DNA from 3 places in the Lacticaseibacillus rhamnosus genome. Region 3 is predicted to be linked to each of the others. Evidence: predicted binding sites of a transcription regulator. Region 3 holds the regulator's gene; each other region holds the start of a gene.
The links. Region 3 encodes CtsR, which represses protease genes until heat stress. Its sites were predicted from a motif close to TTGGTCAAAAAAGGTCAAANA; they were not measured.
Positions count from the first base shown of each region.

Region 1: a site for CtsR is predicted at 2,965-2,985, ahead of EL173_RS09285 (ATP-dependent Clp protease ATP-binding subunit). Genes of this name have one in related genera too.
Region 2: a site for CtsR is predicted at 4,250-4,270, ahead of clpB (ATP-dependent chaperone ClpB). Genes of this name have one in related genera too.

Region 1 is NZ_LR134331.1:1,816,455-1,822,257, forward strand. Features, by position in the region: gene ptsP (phosphoenolpyruvate--protein phosphotransferase) at 488-2,212, opposite strand; gene EL173_RS09275 (phosphocarrier protein HPr) at 2,212-2,478, opposite strand; gene EL173_RS09280 (hypothetical protein) at 2,623-2,814, opposite strand; gene EL173_RS09285 (ATP-dependent Clp protease ATP-binding subunit) at 3,034-5,262, shown strand; gene EL173_RS09290 (DUF1827 family protein) at 5,609-5,803, shown strand, end outside.
Region 2 is NZ_LR134331.1:1,371,057-1,376,859, reverse strand. Features, by position in the region: gene EL173_RS07135 (bifunctional metallophosphatase/5'-nucleotidase) at 1-500, opposite strand, end outside; partial or broken gene EL173_RS07130 (DUF1836 domain-containing protein) at 497-1,053, opposite strand; gene rpmF (50S ribosomal protein L32) at 1,222-1,413, opposite strand; gene clpB (ATP-dependent chaperone ClpB) at 1,594-4,200, opposite strand; gene EL173_RS07115 (LapA family protein) at 4,314-4,640, opposite strand; gene EL173_RS07110 (SDR family NAD(P)-dependent oxidoreductase) at 4,654-5,439, opposite strand; gene rnz (ribonuclease Z) at 5,617-5,803, opposite strand, start outside.
Region 3 is NZ_LR134331.1:2,555,886-2,561,688, reverse strand. Features, by position in the region: rRNA gene EL173_RS12900 (23S ribosomal RNA) at 1-862, shown strand, start outside; rRNA gene rrf (5S ribosomal RNA) at 973-1,089, shown strand; tRNA gene EL173_RS12890 (tRNA-Val) at 1,098-1,170, shown strand; tRNA gene EL173_RS12885 (tRNA-Lys) at 1,173-1,245, shown strand; tRNA gene EL173_RS12880 (tRNA-Leu) at 1,261-1,343, shown strand; tRNA gene EL173_RS12875 (tRNA-Gly) at 1,412-1,483, shown strand; tRNA gene EL173_RS12870 (tRNA-Leu) at 1,495-1,580, shown strand; tRNA gene EL173_RS12865 (tRNA-Arg) at 1,591-1,664, shown strand; tRNA gene EL173_RS12860 (tRNA-Gly) at 1,715-1,786, shown strand; tRNA gene EL173_RS12855 (tRNA-Pro) at 1,791-1,864, shown strand; gene EL173_RS12850 (CtsR family transcriptional regulator) at 2,103-2,570, shown strand; gene EL173_RS12845 (ATP-dependent Clp protease ATP-binding subunit) at 2,610-5,117, shown strand; gene rpoB (DNA-directed RNA polymerase subunit beta) at 5,559-5,803, shown strand, end outside.

The DNA.
Region 1 (5,803 bases), 740 kb from region 3:
CAGAGCGTGAGCCAGCCCGGTTAGAAACCGGAGCATAAGTGGCCTTGAGCGTGATGGCCGGGCTTTGGCCATTGCGCTCAAGGTCCTTATGTGCAGGTTTCTGGGCTGGCGAACGCGTTTCAACAAGAGCGTGAGCCGGCGCGCTTAGAAGTCGGAGTGTAAGTGGCCTCAGACGTGATGGCCGGGCCTTGGCCATTGCGACTGAGGTCCTTACACGCAGACTTCTGCGCCGGCGAACGCGTTTCAGAGCGTGAGCCAGCCCGGTTAGAAACCGGAGCATAAGTGGCCTTGAGCGTGAGGACCGAACTTTGATCATTGCGCTCAGGGTCCTTATGTGCAGGTTTCTGGGCTGGCGAACGCGTTTCAGAACGCCACAATCCAGACTTGTGCCCCATCTTCCGTCAAGAGATCACAACCAATTTTTCAATTCCAAACAAAAAAGCGTCAACCCTAGAAAGGATTGACAGCTTCTTTAAATCAATACATTTTATTGTCCGGTAGTCTTCTTAACCAGATCAGCGTTTTCGTCGTTTGAAATATTTTCATTCAACGCAACGTCAGCCATCTTGGCCATGTCCTCGGTGGAAAGCCGCTTCATCAAGCTGCGAACCTTAAGAACAGAAGTTGCAGACATGGAATATTCATCAAGTCCCATACCAAGCAATAATGGAACCATGATTGGATCGCCAGCTGCTTCACCACACATACCAGCCCATTTGCCTTCCTTATGCGCTGAGTCAATAACATGCTTAACCAGTCGCAAGATGGATGGGTTATATGGTTGATACAAGTATGAAACATGTTCGTTCCCACGATCAGCAGCCATCGAATATTGAATCAAATCGTTGGTACCGATTGAGAAGAAGTCAACATACTTGGCGAACTGATCAGCCAAAACAGCTGCAGCAGGAATTTCGATCATGATGCCAAGTTGGATGTTGTCGGAAACCTTCACGCCATCCTTGACCAGCTTTTCTTTTTCTTCAGTAAAGATCTGCTTAGCCTGTTTGAACTCGGCAATCGTCGCAATCATCGGGAACATAATCCGTAAGTTACCAAAAGCAGACGCACGCAACAACGCACGCAGCTGAGTCCGGAAAATATCCTGACGATCAAGACTGATCCGGATCGCACGATAACCCAAGAATGGGTTCTGTTCTTGCGGTAATGGCAGATATGGCAAGTGCTTATCCCCGCCAATATCCATGGTGCGAACAACAACCGGCTTTGGATTCATCGTTTCAAGAACCTTCTTGTAGGCCTCAAACTGATCGTCTTCAGTCGGTAGTTCAGCAGAATCCATGTATAAGAACTCAGTCCGATACAAACCAATACCTTCAGCGCCATTCGCCAAGACCCCATCAAGATCTTTTGGTGTCCCGATATTAGCAGCAACATCAAAGTGCTTACCATCAGCGGTAACCGATTTGGCTGTCTTCAACTGCGCCCATTCAGCTTTTTGCTTGGCAAATGCTTCAGCAGCCTGCTTGAATTTGGCAACTTCATCAGCAGTCGGATCAATGACAACTTCGCCAGTCAAACCATCGACGGAGATCGTTTCCCCGTTGGTCGCTTTCTTAGTGACATCGTCCGTACCGACAACGGCTGGAATTTCCAGCGACCGTGCCATAATCGCACTGTGCGCTGTCCGTCCGCCGATGTCAGTGACAAAGGCCTTAACATATTTCTTGTTCAATTGGGCAGTATCAGAAGGCGTCAAATCGTGAGCCACGATAATGACTTCTTCGTCAATTAATGCCGGATTCGGCAGTGTACGTCCTAACAAATGTGCCATGATCCGTTTGGTAACATCGCGAACATCGGCAGCACGTTCCTGCATATATGGATTATCCGTCATGCCTTCAAAAGTCTGAATGAAGAATTCAGAAATTTCTTTCAATGCCTGTTCAGCATTGACTTTTTCATCTTTGATCTTGGACTCGATCTGACCCGTAAAGTCAGGATCAGCCAAAATCATCATATGGGCATCAAAAACTTGTGCCTCTTCTTCGCCAAGCGATTCAGCGGCCTTTGCTCGAATAACCTTTAACTCATCATTACTTTGATCAAGTGCCTGCTTTAGCCGGTCGATCTCCTTTGAAGGATCATCAACCGTCTTTTTGTCAAATGATAAATCAGGTTGAACCAGTAAATAGGCCTTCGCTGTGGCGATCCCATCACTAGCAGCGATTCCCTTCAAATGTTCAGCCATTATTCAGCCAAGCCTTCCTTTTTCATTGTGTCCGTAATTGCAGCGATTGCATCGGCTTCGTCAGCGCCTTCAGCAGAGATTGTAACATCGGCACCTTGACCAACGCCCAAACTCATAACACCCATGATGGACTTCAAGTTAACGCTCTTACCTTTATATTCCAAGTTGATATCTGAGTTGAACTTGCTAGCTGCTTGTACCAACAAGGTTGCCGGACGTGCGTGAATCCCGGTTTCTGCAATAATGTTAAATTCGCGTTTTTCCATGACTGATCTGCTCCTTCGTATTAACTAGATTTTTCTAGTGTTTTTCCGAATAGTTTGTGTGCGTACTCGTACCCAAAACAATTCATGTAAACCTTACCATTTTTTTCAGCCTATCACAAGCGCCACATGAGATTTGGCACTTACTTAGCGGGAATCGACCGACCGGTAATGGTACTCGATGACACCATCGCGTTTGGCCATCCCCACAATCTCTTCACGATCGGGATAGTTTGTCCATGCCGACCGAAACGCCATAAACGTTTCCGGCGTCACCGTGATCTTGTCACGCTGACCAGTCTTTAACTCATCCATTAAAGCGACATAATCCTGAGTCATCTATTTGCCTCACCTCACTTCATAAGGGTAGCATAAAAGTAGGCATTGAAAAAGCGCTAAGGCCTGATATCACTGAAATTTTTGCATCTTTTTAGCACTCTTGCGGTTAGAGTGCTTGCATTCTGGTAATGAGGGTGTATACTATTGCCATAGGTCAAGAAAGGTCAAACCTTTTTGACCGTTATGTGGCACCTAATTAGACAGGAAGGTTGTGACAAAATGTTATGTGAAAACTGTCATAAGAATCCAGCCACTATTCATCTTTCAACCGTTGTTAATGGTACTCGGCAAGAAATCAATCTTTGCCAGAACTGTTATCAATTACTCAAGAAACAAGCAGGAGGAAATATGAATCCAACCAACGCATCCGATCCATTTGGGTTTGGAAGCTTAGATGATATTTTCCGTGCGATGAATCAGGGAATGGATCAACCGCAACAGCCAAACGCACAGGTTCCGCCTACCCAGGCAGGACGCGGCGGCAACGGCAACAATGGCCGCAATGGCAACGGCGGTAAAGGCTTGTTAGGTCAGTTTGGTGTTGATCTCACTGAACAGGCACGCAAAGGTCAAATTGATCCAGTCATCGGTCGTGATAAGGAAATTTCACGCGTGATTGAAATTCTGAATCGCCGGACCAAGAATAATCCAGTTTTAATCGGTGAAGCCGGGGTCGGCAAAACCGCGGTTGTTGAGGGACTGGCCTTAAAGATTGCTAATGGTGACGTTCCAGCCAAGTTGCAGGATCGCCATGTAATTCGCCTTGATGTCGTTTCACTCGTTCAAGGCACAGGCATTCGCGGTCAATTCGAGCAGCGCATGCAACAACTGATTGACGAACTGAAGCAAAATAAGAATATTATCCTATTTATTGATGAAATCCACGAAATTGTGGGTGCCGGTAATGCTGAAGGCGGGATGGACGCCGGCAACGTCTTGAAACCCGCATTGGCTCGTGGCGAATTACAACTAGTCGGGGCAACGACCAGCAACGAATACCGTCAGATTGAAAAAGATTCTGCCCTTGCTCGGCGCCTTCAGCCAGTGATGGTTGAAGAGCCTAGCGTTGATGAAACCATTAAAATTCTGAAGGGTCTGCAACCGCGCTATCAAGACTTCCACCATGTGAAATACACGGAAGGTGCGATTGAAGCTGCGGCAACCCTCAGCAATCGTTACATTCAGGATCGCTTCCTCCCTGATAAAGCCATTGACTTGTTAGACGAAGCCGGTTCACGCAAGAACCTGACAATTGCAACCGTGGATCCTGAGACCATTAAAGCTAAGATTGCTGATGCCGAAAAGCAAAAGCAAGCCGCACTCAAGCAGGAAGACTATGAAAAAGCCGCCTTCTATCGTGATCAGGTCACCAAGTTAGAAGACATGGCCAAAAAGCAATCCAACCTGCCAGATAATGAAATCCCAACAGTTACCGAAAAAGACATGGAAAAAATTGTTGAAGAAAAGACAAACATTCCAGTCGGTGAACTCAAAGCTCAGGAACAGGCGCAACTGAAGAATCTCGCCAGTGACCTTGAGCAACACGTCATTGGTCAAAATGAAGCAGTTGATAAAGTTGCTCGAGCAATTCGGCGCAATCGCATCGGCTTCAATAAGACCGGGCGACCAATTGGCTCATTCCTCTTTGTCGGACCAACCGGTGTCGGCAAAACGGAACTGGCAAAACAGCTCGCGAAAGAACTATTCGGTTCTGAAGATGCCATGATTCGGTTTGATATGTCGGAATACATGGAGAAGTTCAGCGTCTCTAAGCTCATCGGGTCACCGCCAGGCTATGTCGGCTATGAAGAAGCCGGCCAGCTAACTGAAAAAGTTCGGCGCAATCCATACAGTTTGATTCTGCTTGATGAAATCGAAAAAGCCCACCCGGATGTCATGAACATGTTCCTGCAGATTCTGGATGACGGCCGCCTAACCGATTCACAAGGTCGAACTGTTTCCTTCAAAGATACTATCATCATCATGACTTCTAACGCCGGATCAACTGATGCGGAAGCTAACGTAGGCTTTGGTGCAACGTTAAGCGGTAAAACCCACAGTGTGCTGGATCAGCTGGGTAACTACTTCAAACCAGAATTCCTGAATCGCTTTGATGACATTGTTGAATTCAAGCCGCTTTCTAAAGACGACCTATTGAAGATTGTGTCACTGATGATTAATGACACTAACAACAATCTCAAGAGTCAGGGATTAACGATTCATGTCACCGATCCCGTCAAGGAAAAGCTTGTCACTCTGGGTTACAATCCATCCATGGGGGCACGGCCATTGCGTCGGGTTATCCAGGAACAGATTGAAGACCGTGTGGCTGACTTTTACCTCGACCATCCTAATGCCAAGGAACTTGAAGCAAGGATCAGCAACGGAGAAATCACAGTTGGCGAACCAGCCAAGGCAGAAGCCTCTTCAAAAACAGCCAAGAAATAATCCGATTGTTGAAGATTGAAACGTTCTCAGTGCGACCAATTGGTTATCGTGGTCGTAAATGAGGCTCGCACTAAATCGGTTCAAGCATAAATTGCTTGAACCGGTTTTTTTATTCCGCAGCTTCCAGGATCAACTATCAAAATAAAAAGTTCACGCTCTTTTCTTGTCAGTGCAGCAGCGATCAGCGCTTTTGCTTACTGAATATACGCCTAGAAAGCTAAAGTTAGTGGACCTCAACGAGCGTAGTTGTATCCATTCCGTCCAGTCATCACGATGTCAATAATATTATTTTTTCTTAAACTGTTTTATAATAAAACCAGTAGGGAGAGAAATGGAGGGCATGACCATGCGATTAATTAACGTAACCAACAGCTTCAGAAATTTGGTAAACCAGCAGCTGAGCGGTACCGATGCCCGACTCGTCAAAGTCTTTTCACTCGGTCAAACCACAGTTGTTTATACAGAGGCCCCTTCGCATATTGAGCTATTATTCACCAATGAACGCCGCAACATCCAGCGTGAAGAAATTGCCTTCACGTTA
Region 2 (5,803 bases), 1.2 Mb from region 3:
TCCTCAAATTGGAGGTCGGCAATATGTTTGGGTGCCTCCCAATGCGGAATATACGCGGTGGTTAAGCCGAGAACAGCTATTTTGATCCCTGACCGTTCAAAAATCTTATATGGCTCGCCAAATGCCGGTTGACCGGCTTTCGTGATATTGGCATTTAACGTTGGGTAATTGAGTGTCGCCAACGCTTGACGTAAATAATCGGAACCATAGTTAAATTCATGATTACCGATAATTCCCGCATCATACCCAACCGCATTGTAGATTTGTGTCAACTGTTCAGGCTTCCGATTCATCTTGGCGGCATAATAGGCTAACGGCGAGCCTTGCAACCAGTCACCGTTTTCGATGGTCAGCACAGGCCCTTCTGCCATCGCTTTTTGGGCATCCAAAACCGTTTTGGCCTTGGCCAATGAAAACGGCAGATTCTGGTCGCGTTTAACATAATTCGTTGGCAAAACAAAGCCATGGGTATCACTCGTCGATAAAATGGTCAGCTTCATGCCTTTTTTCCTTTCTCATTAGCAGGGACTTGGGTGAGCGTCAGCAGCTTTTCAACCATCAGTTTTTGCAAAACCGCATTGATGGCTAACGAAACCACGGCATGTTGCGTGGCAGCGGTGCTTGGCTGAACGGTTCGATTAATGGCAACGGTGTCGTTGAAGTCGGAGTTTGCCTGCTCAATGGCACTGATAAAAGTCAAAATGAATGTATCGTAAGCTTGAGCTACCGGGGGCGGCCTTCTTTAGCAAACTGAATCCCCTTGGCAATGGCATCCAAAGCAAAAACCGGTTTTAACATGGCAATGACCAGTATGTTGGCTAATTGTTCGGGGCGATACTTTTTCTTGACGGGTGCTTGGATGACGCCTTTTTTGACGTAATTATTGACCATAGTCGATGTAATTTCGCCAAAACCAAGTGGCGTCACAATATCATTGACATACTGAATGACCTGATCCATGTAAAGATCAAATTGCGGTAAGTCAGCCCACCGCGGAAATTGGGCTTTTTGAAGCTGGGCTAAGTAATCCGAAAATTGTTTGTTATCAGCCATTGATCGCACCTCTTTTAGTCGTATTATATCATGAGATGTGGTTTTGAAAACTAGATAACCCTCAGTTTCGTCATGAAAGAAATGTTGAACGCCACGTACTGCTGACGTCTAGTGCCGCCATCATTTGGCGCCAACAAAAAAGCCAACACCCGAGATGTTGGCTTTTTGTTATGCATTTGCGTTGTCGTCAGACTTCTTAACCACTTGTGCACCCTTGTAATAACCCTTAGGTGAAACATGGTGGGAAACACGGTATTCGCCGGTTGCTGCATCGAATTGCAAGTTAGGCACATTCAACTTAATGTGACCGCGGCGCATACGCTTCTTGGTCTTTGACGTTCTGCGTGCTGGAACTGCCATGAGCGGAAAACCCCTTTTTTAGTAAGATTTCTAAACTACTTTATACGGTCGATGATCAAAATGCAAGTCCAATCATCGTCACGCGTGGACAGAAACATGTTCTGTCACAGCAACGCTAATCATACATGAAAAGCGGCGTCAAGGCAAGGGTCTTTACAGAATAATTCAGCTATTACAGGCTTATGACTTCGCTGCTACTTGTTTTGCTTTGAATTGCAGCTGATCATCCGCAACGGTTATGACCACTTCCTGACCGGGCTGAATCGTTCCGCGAATGAGCTCTTTGGCTAACGGCGTTTCAACGGCACTGGTAATTAGACGCTGCAACGGACGCGCACCAAATGCCGGGTCATAGCCCTTATCCGCCAACCAGGTCTGAGCTTCTGGCGTGATGTCCAAACTAATTTGCTGGTCTGCCAAGCGTGTTCCCAGCTCATGCAGATCCTTAACGGCAATCTTCTTAACATCATCTAGTGAAAGTGGATGGAACATGATGATATCGTCAATGCGATTGAGAAATTCCGGTTTAAAAGCTTTACCGATCAACTGACGAACCTGATCCTTAGCTTGCTGACTGACAGTTCCGTCTTTTTGCACGCCATCCAGCAAATATTCAGAGCCGAGGTTAGAGGTCATAATGATGATCGTGTTCTTAAAGTCAACGGTGCGTCCTTGCCCGTCCGTTAACCGCCCATCGTCTAACACTTGCAAAAGAATGTTGAAGACATCCGGATTGGCTTTTTCGATTTCGTCTAATAGGACAATCGTATACGGATTGCGGCGAACTGCTTCGGTTAATTGACCGCCTTGTTCATAACCGACATAACCCGGAGCCGCACCGACCAACCGTGAAACACTCGCCTTCTCCATATATTCGGACATATCAATTCGAACCATGTGTTTTTCAGAATCAAACAGATCCTCGGCCAGCGCTTTTGCGAGTTCGGTCTTCCCCACCCCGGTCGGACCAAGGAAAAGAAAACTCCCTAATGGTCGGCTTGGGTCTTGCAGTCCGGCGCGCGAACGCAATACCGCATCTGAAACTGCCGTGACGGCTTCATCCTGACCAATGACACGCTGATGCAGATTATCGGCAAGATGCAGCAATTTTTGACGATCGCCTTCAACCAGTTTTGCCACGGGAATACCGGTTTCTCGTGAAATAACAGCAGCAATCTCATTAGCCGTGACACTTTCTTGAACGAGCCAAGACTGCGGCCGATCACTGTGCTCCATTGCCTGCAATTCTTTTTCAAGTTGTGGAATCGTTCCGTGTTGCAAGCGCGCAGCCGTTTCCAAATCATACCGACTTTGGGCATCTTCCAGTTCATGCTTAGCTTTGTCAATCGCCGACTTCTTTTCGTTAAGTTGGCGAATATCCTTCTTCTCGGCTTCCCACTGTGCTTTGAGTTTATTGGTTTTTTCTTTTAAATTGGCTAATTCGGCGTTTGCATTTTCCAGGCGCTTTTTACTTGCGGGATCACTTTCATTCTTTAACGCCTGCTGCTCGATTTCAAGCTGCATCTGCTTACGCTCCGCCACGTCCAGTTCAGTTGGGCGCGAGTTCATTTCAACATTAATCGTGGCACAGGCTTCATCGACTAAATCAATCGCCTTATCCGGTAAAAACCGATCCGTAATATAACGATTGGATAATGTCGCGGCTGCTACCAAAGCCGAATCATGAATGCGCACTTTGTGAAAAATTTCAAACCGTTCCTTCAAACCCCGTAAAATACTGATCGTATCTTCCACAGTTGGCTCTTGTACCAGCACCCGTTGGAATCGGCGCTCTAATGCTTTATCTTTTTCAATATTTTCGCGATATTCGTCCAGCGTCGTCGCACCGATTAAATGTAACTCGCCACGTGCCAGCATCGGTTTAAGCAAATTGCCGGCATCCATTGATCCCTCAGCTTTGCCAGCACCGACAATGTTATGAATTTCGTCAATGAACAGAATGATTTGACCTTCACTCTTTTTGACTTCTTTCAAAACGGCTTTCAGACGCTCTTCAAATTCACCGCGATACTTGGCACCGGCAACCAAACTGCCCATGTCGAGGGAAATAATCGTTTTATTCTTTAGATTGTCTGGCACGTCATTTTTAACGATACGCTGCGCCAAGCCCTCCACAATCGCTGTTTTACCAACACCCGGTTCTCCGATCAGAACTGGGTTATTCTTGGTTTTGCGACTTAAAATCCGAATCACATCGCGGATTTCTTCATCGCGACCGATAATGGGATCCATCTTGCCGCTGCGTGCTTCTTTAACCAGATCAGTCCCGTATTTTTCAAGACTCTTATAATTAGCCTCAGCGTTTTTACTGGTAACTTTCTCGCCGCCGCGAATCTTGGTAATGACTGCCCGCAGCTTTTTGGCGTCAACTTTGGCATCATCCAATAAATAGCGGGTAATCGTGTTGTAACGCTGCTCATAGAGTGCCAGTAACAGTGCCTCGGTAGAAACATACGTGTCACCAAACTCATCTTTGATCGTATCGGCATCACTTAACATCTGCGCCAGATTCTGCGACATGTTTTGGCCGTATGCGCTTGCGCCTTCAATTACCGGCTCTGCGTCAATCGCAGCGTCAATCGCGGCATTTAACCCGTGAATGTTGACGCCGGCTTCACGATAAATCTGCTCAGCTAATTGATTGGGCTGCACCAGACTTTTCATGACGTGGGGAATATCGATTTCTTGATGGTGGCGGACTTGGGCAATTTGTTGGGCAGCACCCAAGGCTTCAGCCACCGCTTGCGTAAAATTATCTGGATTCATCCATCATGCCTCCATAACTGTTCATTGTTTTCAAATTCACTTTACGATATTGGTCAGTTAAGGTCAAACTATTTTAAATAAAAAACGCGAACAAAATATCCGCGTCGTTTCGTTTAGTTTTTGGATGTATCAGAAGGCGTTTCTTTTGGTGCCTGAACCGGTTTCGGCGCCGGTTTTTCGTTTTTGTTTGTCTTGGTCAATTCCGTTACGCGCTGTTGAAGTTCTTTGATCTGCTTCTTAGCGCTCGCAACGGCACTGGTGGAGATTAACCAGGTTACCACCGCGCCGATCAGTACGGATACTGCGATAATCACAATCAGCGGCCACTCTAACTGAATGCCGAAGAAGTTAACGGACACCCCTTGGCCGTTCAGTAAAGCAAAAATAATCAAGATTAAGGCAAGAACCAGTCCGATAATAAAACGTTGCTGACTTTTCATGTGAGCCACCCCTTTACTTTTTATTAAGCATACCACCGGCTAGCCAATCACCGATACCTGGAAATAATGTATATAGTTTAGCCCCAAGACTCATCACGCGCGGTGCATTGATTTCCCGCACCGGATGGTCAAATGTCCCAACGATTCGGCGCGCAAGTTGATCCGGATCCAATGCCAGCCAGGAAACGGTTGCGAGATAATCCAAAGCACCGGCTGCCTTGAAAAAATCCGTCGCAATCGGACCGGGATTAACCGTCGTGACATGAACGCCAAATGGTTTAAGTTCGAGCCGCAATCCGTTGCTATAGCCGATCACTGCAAATTTTGTTGCTGAATAAATGGCTGATTTTGGGGTAGCCATTTTACCAGCCATTGAGGCAACATTAATAATCTGTCCCTGACCGCGTATTGCCATATCACGACCCAACAGTTTGGTCAGATACATAACACCTAAAACATTAACCCGAAACATCCGTTCGACTAACCGCATATCCGTGTCAAAGGCATTTTCAAAGTGACCAAAACCGGCTGCATTAACCAAAACATCAACCGGTCCAACCGTTTCGTGAATTTGATCAACCGCCGCTTCAATTGCCACCGGATCACCCACATCTACTGGAAAAGCATAAGCCGGATGTCCGGAAAGCGCCGTTGCTTCAGCCTGAGCCTGACGTAATTTATCCCGGCGCCGCGCCAAAAATACAACCGTCGCACCATTTTTCGCCGCCTCGAGTCCGATCGCCTTTCCCAAGCCAGCCGATCCGCCAGAAATGACAACGGTCAGATGTTTTTTCACCATAAAGTTCCCTCCTGAGCACGTGTGAGTGTGAACTGGTACCGATAATCGTCAAAAAGTAAGGAGTCGTGACGCGTCCCTATACTTCTGCGCCAGTTTTCGCATTTCAACTCGGTGTATTGCCTAAATTTCCCGTAATCTTCAACAACGCTTGCCTGATGTCTCATCAAACCGGAATCGTCATTTAGCGGAAACAGTCGGTTGCAGTTGCGGACTTGCAAATGGAATGTTAATTTCCTCCAAATCTCTGACAACATGCGTTTGCGGGAAAATATGCCGTGCACTTTTTTCTAACATTGCCACACTAGGGCCAAGATAGCGTGCTGAAATATGATTTAACAACAGCCGACCAACGCCAGCTCGTTTC
Region 3 (5,803 bases):
GTTACCCGCGACAGGACGGAAAGACCCCATGGAGCTTTACTGTAGCTTGATATTGAGTGTTGGTACCGCTTGTACAGGATAGGTAGGAGCCGTAGAGATCGGAACGCTAGTTTCGATGGAGGCATTGGTGGGATACTACCCTAGCTGTATGAACACTCTAACCCGCGCCACTAATCGTGGCGGGAGACAGTGTCAGGTAGGCAGTTTGACTGGGGCGGTCGCCTCCTAAAATGTAACGGAGGCGCCCAAAGGTTCCCTCAGAATGGTTGGAAATCATTCGCAGAGTGTAAAGGTAGAAGGGAGCTTGACTGCGAGACTGACAAGTCGAGCAGGGACGAAAGTCGGGCTTAGTGATCCGGTGGTTCCGTATGGAAGGGCCATCGCTCAACGGATAAAAGCTACCCTGGGGATAACAGGCTTATCTCCCCCAAGAGTCCACATCGACGGGGAGGTTTGGCACCTCGATGTCGGCTCATCGCATCCTGGGGCTGTAGTCGGTCCCAAGGGTTGGGCTGTTCGCCCATTAAAGCGGTACGCGAGCTGGGTTCAGAACGTCGTGAGACAGTTCGGTCCCTATCCGTCGCGGGCGCAGGAAATTTGAGAGGAGCTGTCCTTAGTACGAGAGGACCGGGATGGACGTTCCGCTGGTGTACCAGTTGTGCCGCCAGGCGCATCGCTGGGTAGCTATGAACGGAAGGGATAAACGCTGAAAGCATCTAAGTGTGAAGCCCCCCTCGAGATGAGATTTCCCATTCCTATATGGAAGTAAGACCCCTGAAAGATGATCAGGTAGATAGGCTGGAAGTGGAAGTGCAGCGATGCATGGAGCGGACCAGTACTAATCGGTCGAGGACTTAACCAAGTAAAGCGCAAACTGGCGTAACGCCAGCGCGCGTTTCGATGAAATACGTTAAGTTCCGGTAAAAACAACAACAATGATAGCCAGTTTTGAGAGCGCAAAGTTCTCATAAGTGTGGTGGCGATAGCAAGAAGGATACACCTGTTCCCATGCCGAACACAGAAGTTAAGCTTCTTCACGCCGAGAGTAGTTGGTGGGAGACTGCCTGCGAGGGTAGGAAGCTGCCACGCTTACATATGGAGGATTAGCTCAGTTGGGAGAGCGTCTGCCTTACAAGCAGAGGGTCACAGGTTCGAGCCCTGTATCCTCCATTGAGCCGTTAGCTCAGTTGGTAGAGCAACTGACTTTTAATCAGTGGGTCGACAGTTCGAGCCTGTCACGGCTCATTTAACCCACCTTTTGCGGGTGTGGCGGAACTGGCAGACGCGCTAGATTTAGGTTCTAGTGGTTTTTGACCGTGGGGGTTCGAGTCCCTTCACCCGCATTGTATCTTACATGATTTGCTCGGGCTCTAAAGGCTGCTCCTCGGTCACAATTGAATAGCTTTGATATGCGGAAGTAGTTCAGTGGTAGAACATCACCTTGCCATGGTGGGGGTCGCGGGTTCGAATCCCGTCTTCCGCTTTTCACTTTATGCCGGGGTGGCGGAATTGGCAGACGCACAGGACTTAAAATCCTGCGGTCAGTGATGACCGTACCGGTTCGATCCCGGTCCTCGGCATTTTGTTGAAGCACCCATAGCGCAATTGGATAGAGTGTCTGACTACGAATCAGAAGGTTGTAGGTTCGACTCCTACTGGGTGCATCATTGGTCGCTATGAAGCTGTGGCGCTGATCAAATTTCATATTCGGTATGCGGAAGTAGTTCAGTGGTAGAACATCACCTTGCCATGGTGGGGGTCGCGGGTTCGAATCCCGTCTTCCGCTTTACCGGGAAGTAGCTCAGCTTGGTAGAGCACTACGTTCGGGACGTAGGGGTCGCAAGTTCGAATCTTGTCTTCCCGATTCTTGGATCACGACAATCGTGGTCCTTTTTTCGTTCTCCAAAAAACATTGGTCATGGTGGCTGCCTGCGTGTAGGTGACCGTAAACTCAGCGCCTATAACGTGTACAGCCACTCACATTCTGAATTCTAACCGGTACTGTTTTCGTTTACCTCAAAGCATATATTTGTATAAATACATTGATGCCAGTATAATGTGTAATAGTCAAGATTGGTCAAAGTCAAAAAGGATTGAATGGCATGCAGCGCGAAAATATTTCGGATATTATTGAGACATACTTAAAAACGATACTGGCACAGGAAGCGGCTGTTGAGATTCGGCGAGCGGAAATTGCACGGCGCTTTAATTGTGTTCCTTCGCAAATTAATTATGTTATCAAGACGCGTTTTACACCGGCACGTGGGTACATTGTTGAAAGTAAGCGTGGCGGCGGTGGCTACATTCGGATCGTGAAGGTCAAATTGACAGATGATCAGGATCTCATTCAAATCATGCGCCAGCACATTCCTAGTCGCTTGCGGTTACGCGATGCACGGGATTTGCTGCAGGAACTGTTTGATAATGGGCTTATTTCCCAACAGTCCGGCAATTTAATGCTAGCCGTGATCAATCATGAGACTTTGGGAATTCTTGATCAAGAAACAGAAGAACACTTACGATCGCGTTTGTTTCTTGCATTTTTGGATCGTTTGCGGTATGAAAGATAAAACAGTTTATAATTGGCTTTTTAAAAAAGGAGCGTGCTTATGGACAACTTATTTACCCCTAGTGCTAAAAATGTGTTGCTTTTAGCCCAGGAACAAGCGAAGTACTTCCATCATCATGCTGTTGGCACGGAACACTTGCTTATGGCTTTGGTTATGGAAAAGGATGGTATCGCTGGTAAGACGCTGCGTCAGTTAGGGGTCACAGAAAATGATGTCCATGACGAGATCGAGCGCTTCACAGGATATGGAACTGTTGATGCCGCCAGTCAAGCTAGCGATAGTTATTTGCCATACTCACCAAAAGGCAAGGAAATTCTGGCATTTGCCGGGGACGAAGCAAAACGCTTAGGGGCGTTAAAAATCGGCACCGAGCATATTCTGCTGGGACTATTGCGAGAAGACGATATTTTAGCTGCGCGGATTTTACAAAACTTAGGGCTCAGTCTCTCGAAGACGCGTCAGATGGTCTTCAAGAAAATGGGCATTGCGGATACGGCGGCAAAGCGGCGGCCAATGGCACGTGGCGGCGCTCGCCAAGACGGTCAGGGGACACCAACGCTTGATGGCCTCGCCCGTGATCTAACCCAGATGGCGCGCGAAAATCGGATGGATCCGGTGGTTGGTCGCGACAAAGAAGTTCGGCGCTTGATTCAAATCTTGGCTCGGCGCACTAAGAACAACCCGGTCTTGATTGGTGAACCCGGTGTCGGCAAAACGGCCATTGCAGAAGGCTTCGCTGAAAAAATTGTGGCTGGAAAAGTGCCGGATGATATGCTGAACAAACGCTTGATGATGCTTGACATGGGTTCGTTGGTTGCAGGCACTAAGTATCGTGGTGAGTTTGAAGATCGGCTGAAGAAAATTATTGATGAGATTTATAAAGATGGCAATGTCATTTTATTCATCGATGAATTGCACACATTGATCGGTGCTGGCGGTGCTGAAGGGGCAATTGACGCTTCAAATATCCTGAAACCGGCATTGGCACGTGGCGAGCTTCAGCTAATCGGCGCCACGACTTTAGATGAATATCAAAAGTACATTGAAAAAGATGCGGCCTTGGAGCGGCGGTTTGCAACAATTCAAGTTGACGAACCGACTGAGGAAGAAGCCGAACAGATTCTGAAAGGTTTGCGTCCGCGTTACGAAGCACACCATGGCGTTACGATTACCGATGAAGCGCTGCATGAAGCGGTTGTGTTGTCGTCACGTTACATTACAACGCGTTTTCTTCCGGATAAGGCTATTGACTTGGTCGATGAAAGTGCGGCTAAAGTTCGCCTTGATAAAGCTAACGTGGAGACCAAAGCTGATAAACTTCAGGATGAATTAGCTAAACTGGTTGCCGACAAAGAAGATGCAATTGATCATCAAGACTTCGAAACGGCTGCTACAATCCGGACTAAAGAAGCGGGCGTCAAGGCTAAACTTGCCGATACGCCTGAACCGGTGAATGAAAGTGGTGTTCGTACCGATATCAAGGTCACGGGCGCAGACGTTGCCGAAGTTGTATCGCAATGGACCGGCGTGCCGGTCACGCAACTGCAGAAAAAGGAATCTGAACGGTTGGTTAATCTCGAGAAGATTCTGCATCAGCGAGTTGTTGGCCAGGATGAAGCCGTTTCAGCAGTTGCACGGGCAATTCGGCGTGCTCGTTCCGGGTTGAAGGATCCGACCAGACCGATTGGCTCCTTCATGTTCTTGGGACCAACCGGCGTCGGCAAAACCGAATTAGCTAAAGCGTTGGCAGAAGCGATGTTTGGTTCCGAGGACGCCATGATTCGGGTCGATATGTCCGAGTATATGGAGAAATTCAGTACGAGCCGGTTAATCGGCGCAGCGCCAGGCTATGTCGGTTATGACGAAGGCGGTCAATTGACGGAAAAGGTTCGCAACAAGCCATATTCGGTCGTTTTACTCGATGAAGTTGAAAAGGCGCATCCTGATGTCTTCAACATTTTGTTACAAGTCTTGGATGATGGCTATTTAACCGATGCTAAGGGTCGGCGGGTCGATTTTCGGAATACCATTTTGATTATGACCAGCAATATCGGAGCAACTGCCATTCGCGATGATAAGACAGTTGGATTTGGTGCAAAAGATCCAACAGCCGACTTCAATGCCATGAAGAGTCGGATGTTGGCTGAACTGAAAAAGAGCTTCCGTCCAGAATTTCTTAATCGAATTGACGAAACTGTTGTCTTCCATAGCTTGAACAAGGCTGAGTTGCATGAGATCGTCAAGATTATGACCAAAACCGTGCTTAGTCGTATCAAAGATCAAGGAATTGACGTTAAAATTACGCCAGCCGGGATTGATGCGATTGCCGCGGCTGGGTTTGATCCTGAATATGGTGCGCGCCCGATCCGCCGTGCCTTGCAAACGGATGTTGAAGACCAACTCAGTGAGCTATTGCTGACGGGTCAGGCTAAAACCGGTGATTTGATTCAAATCGGCGCTAAAAAAGGCAAGCTGACGTTTACAGTCAAGGAAAACAAAGGTAAGCATAAAGAAAACGGCGCTTCTAAAGAACCTGTCAAGGCATGATCAATAGCAGGCTCAAATATGTCAGGTTCCACTAATAACGCTTAAAAAGATCGGTCTTAGAGGTGAAGCATTATCTCTGGGACCGATTTATTTTGCCAAAACAGTCAGTGATGGCGGGACGCGATTTTGATGCTATCTGGCCTTGCATTACTTTGACGATCGACACCTTGCATTACTTTGACAAGCAGGTGCTTGACATTGTTACTCCGCACGCGTATTATTAAATAAATCGCATTTCGGTTTGGACAGGCTGTCAGGACGATCTATTGTCCGTTCTGACTAATGAAAAAAGCAAAAACAGCAGGCTGGTTGAAGGTCGATCTGTTTTTGGTTTTTTTTTGCTCAAAATGTCTGCGGGATGGTCAATGTCATGTAAATTTAACAATATTTACATTATTTTTACAATCATCAAGCCGGAAAATCTTACAAGGGGTGAATAATTTGGCAGGACACTTAGTGAATTATGGTAAGCACCGGACACGCCGGTCTTATGCCCGGATCAAGGAAGTTTTGGATCTTCCTAATCTGATCGAGATCCAAACGAATTCTTACCAATGGTTCCTCGATGAAGGTCTTAAAGAAATGTTCGACGATATTATGCCGATCGATGACTTTCAGGGGAAACTGTCACTGGAATTTGTCGGCTATCAACTGCTGGAACCGAAATATACTGTCGAGGAAGCACG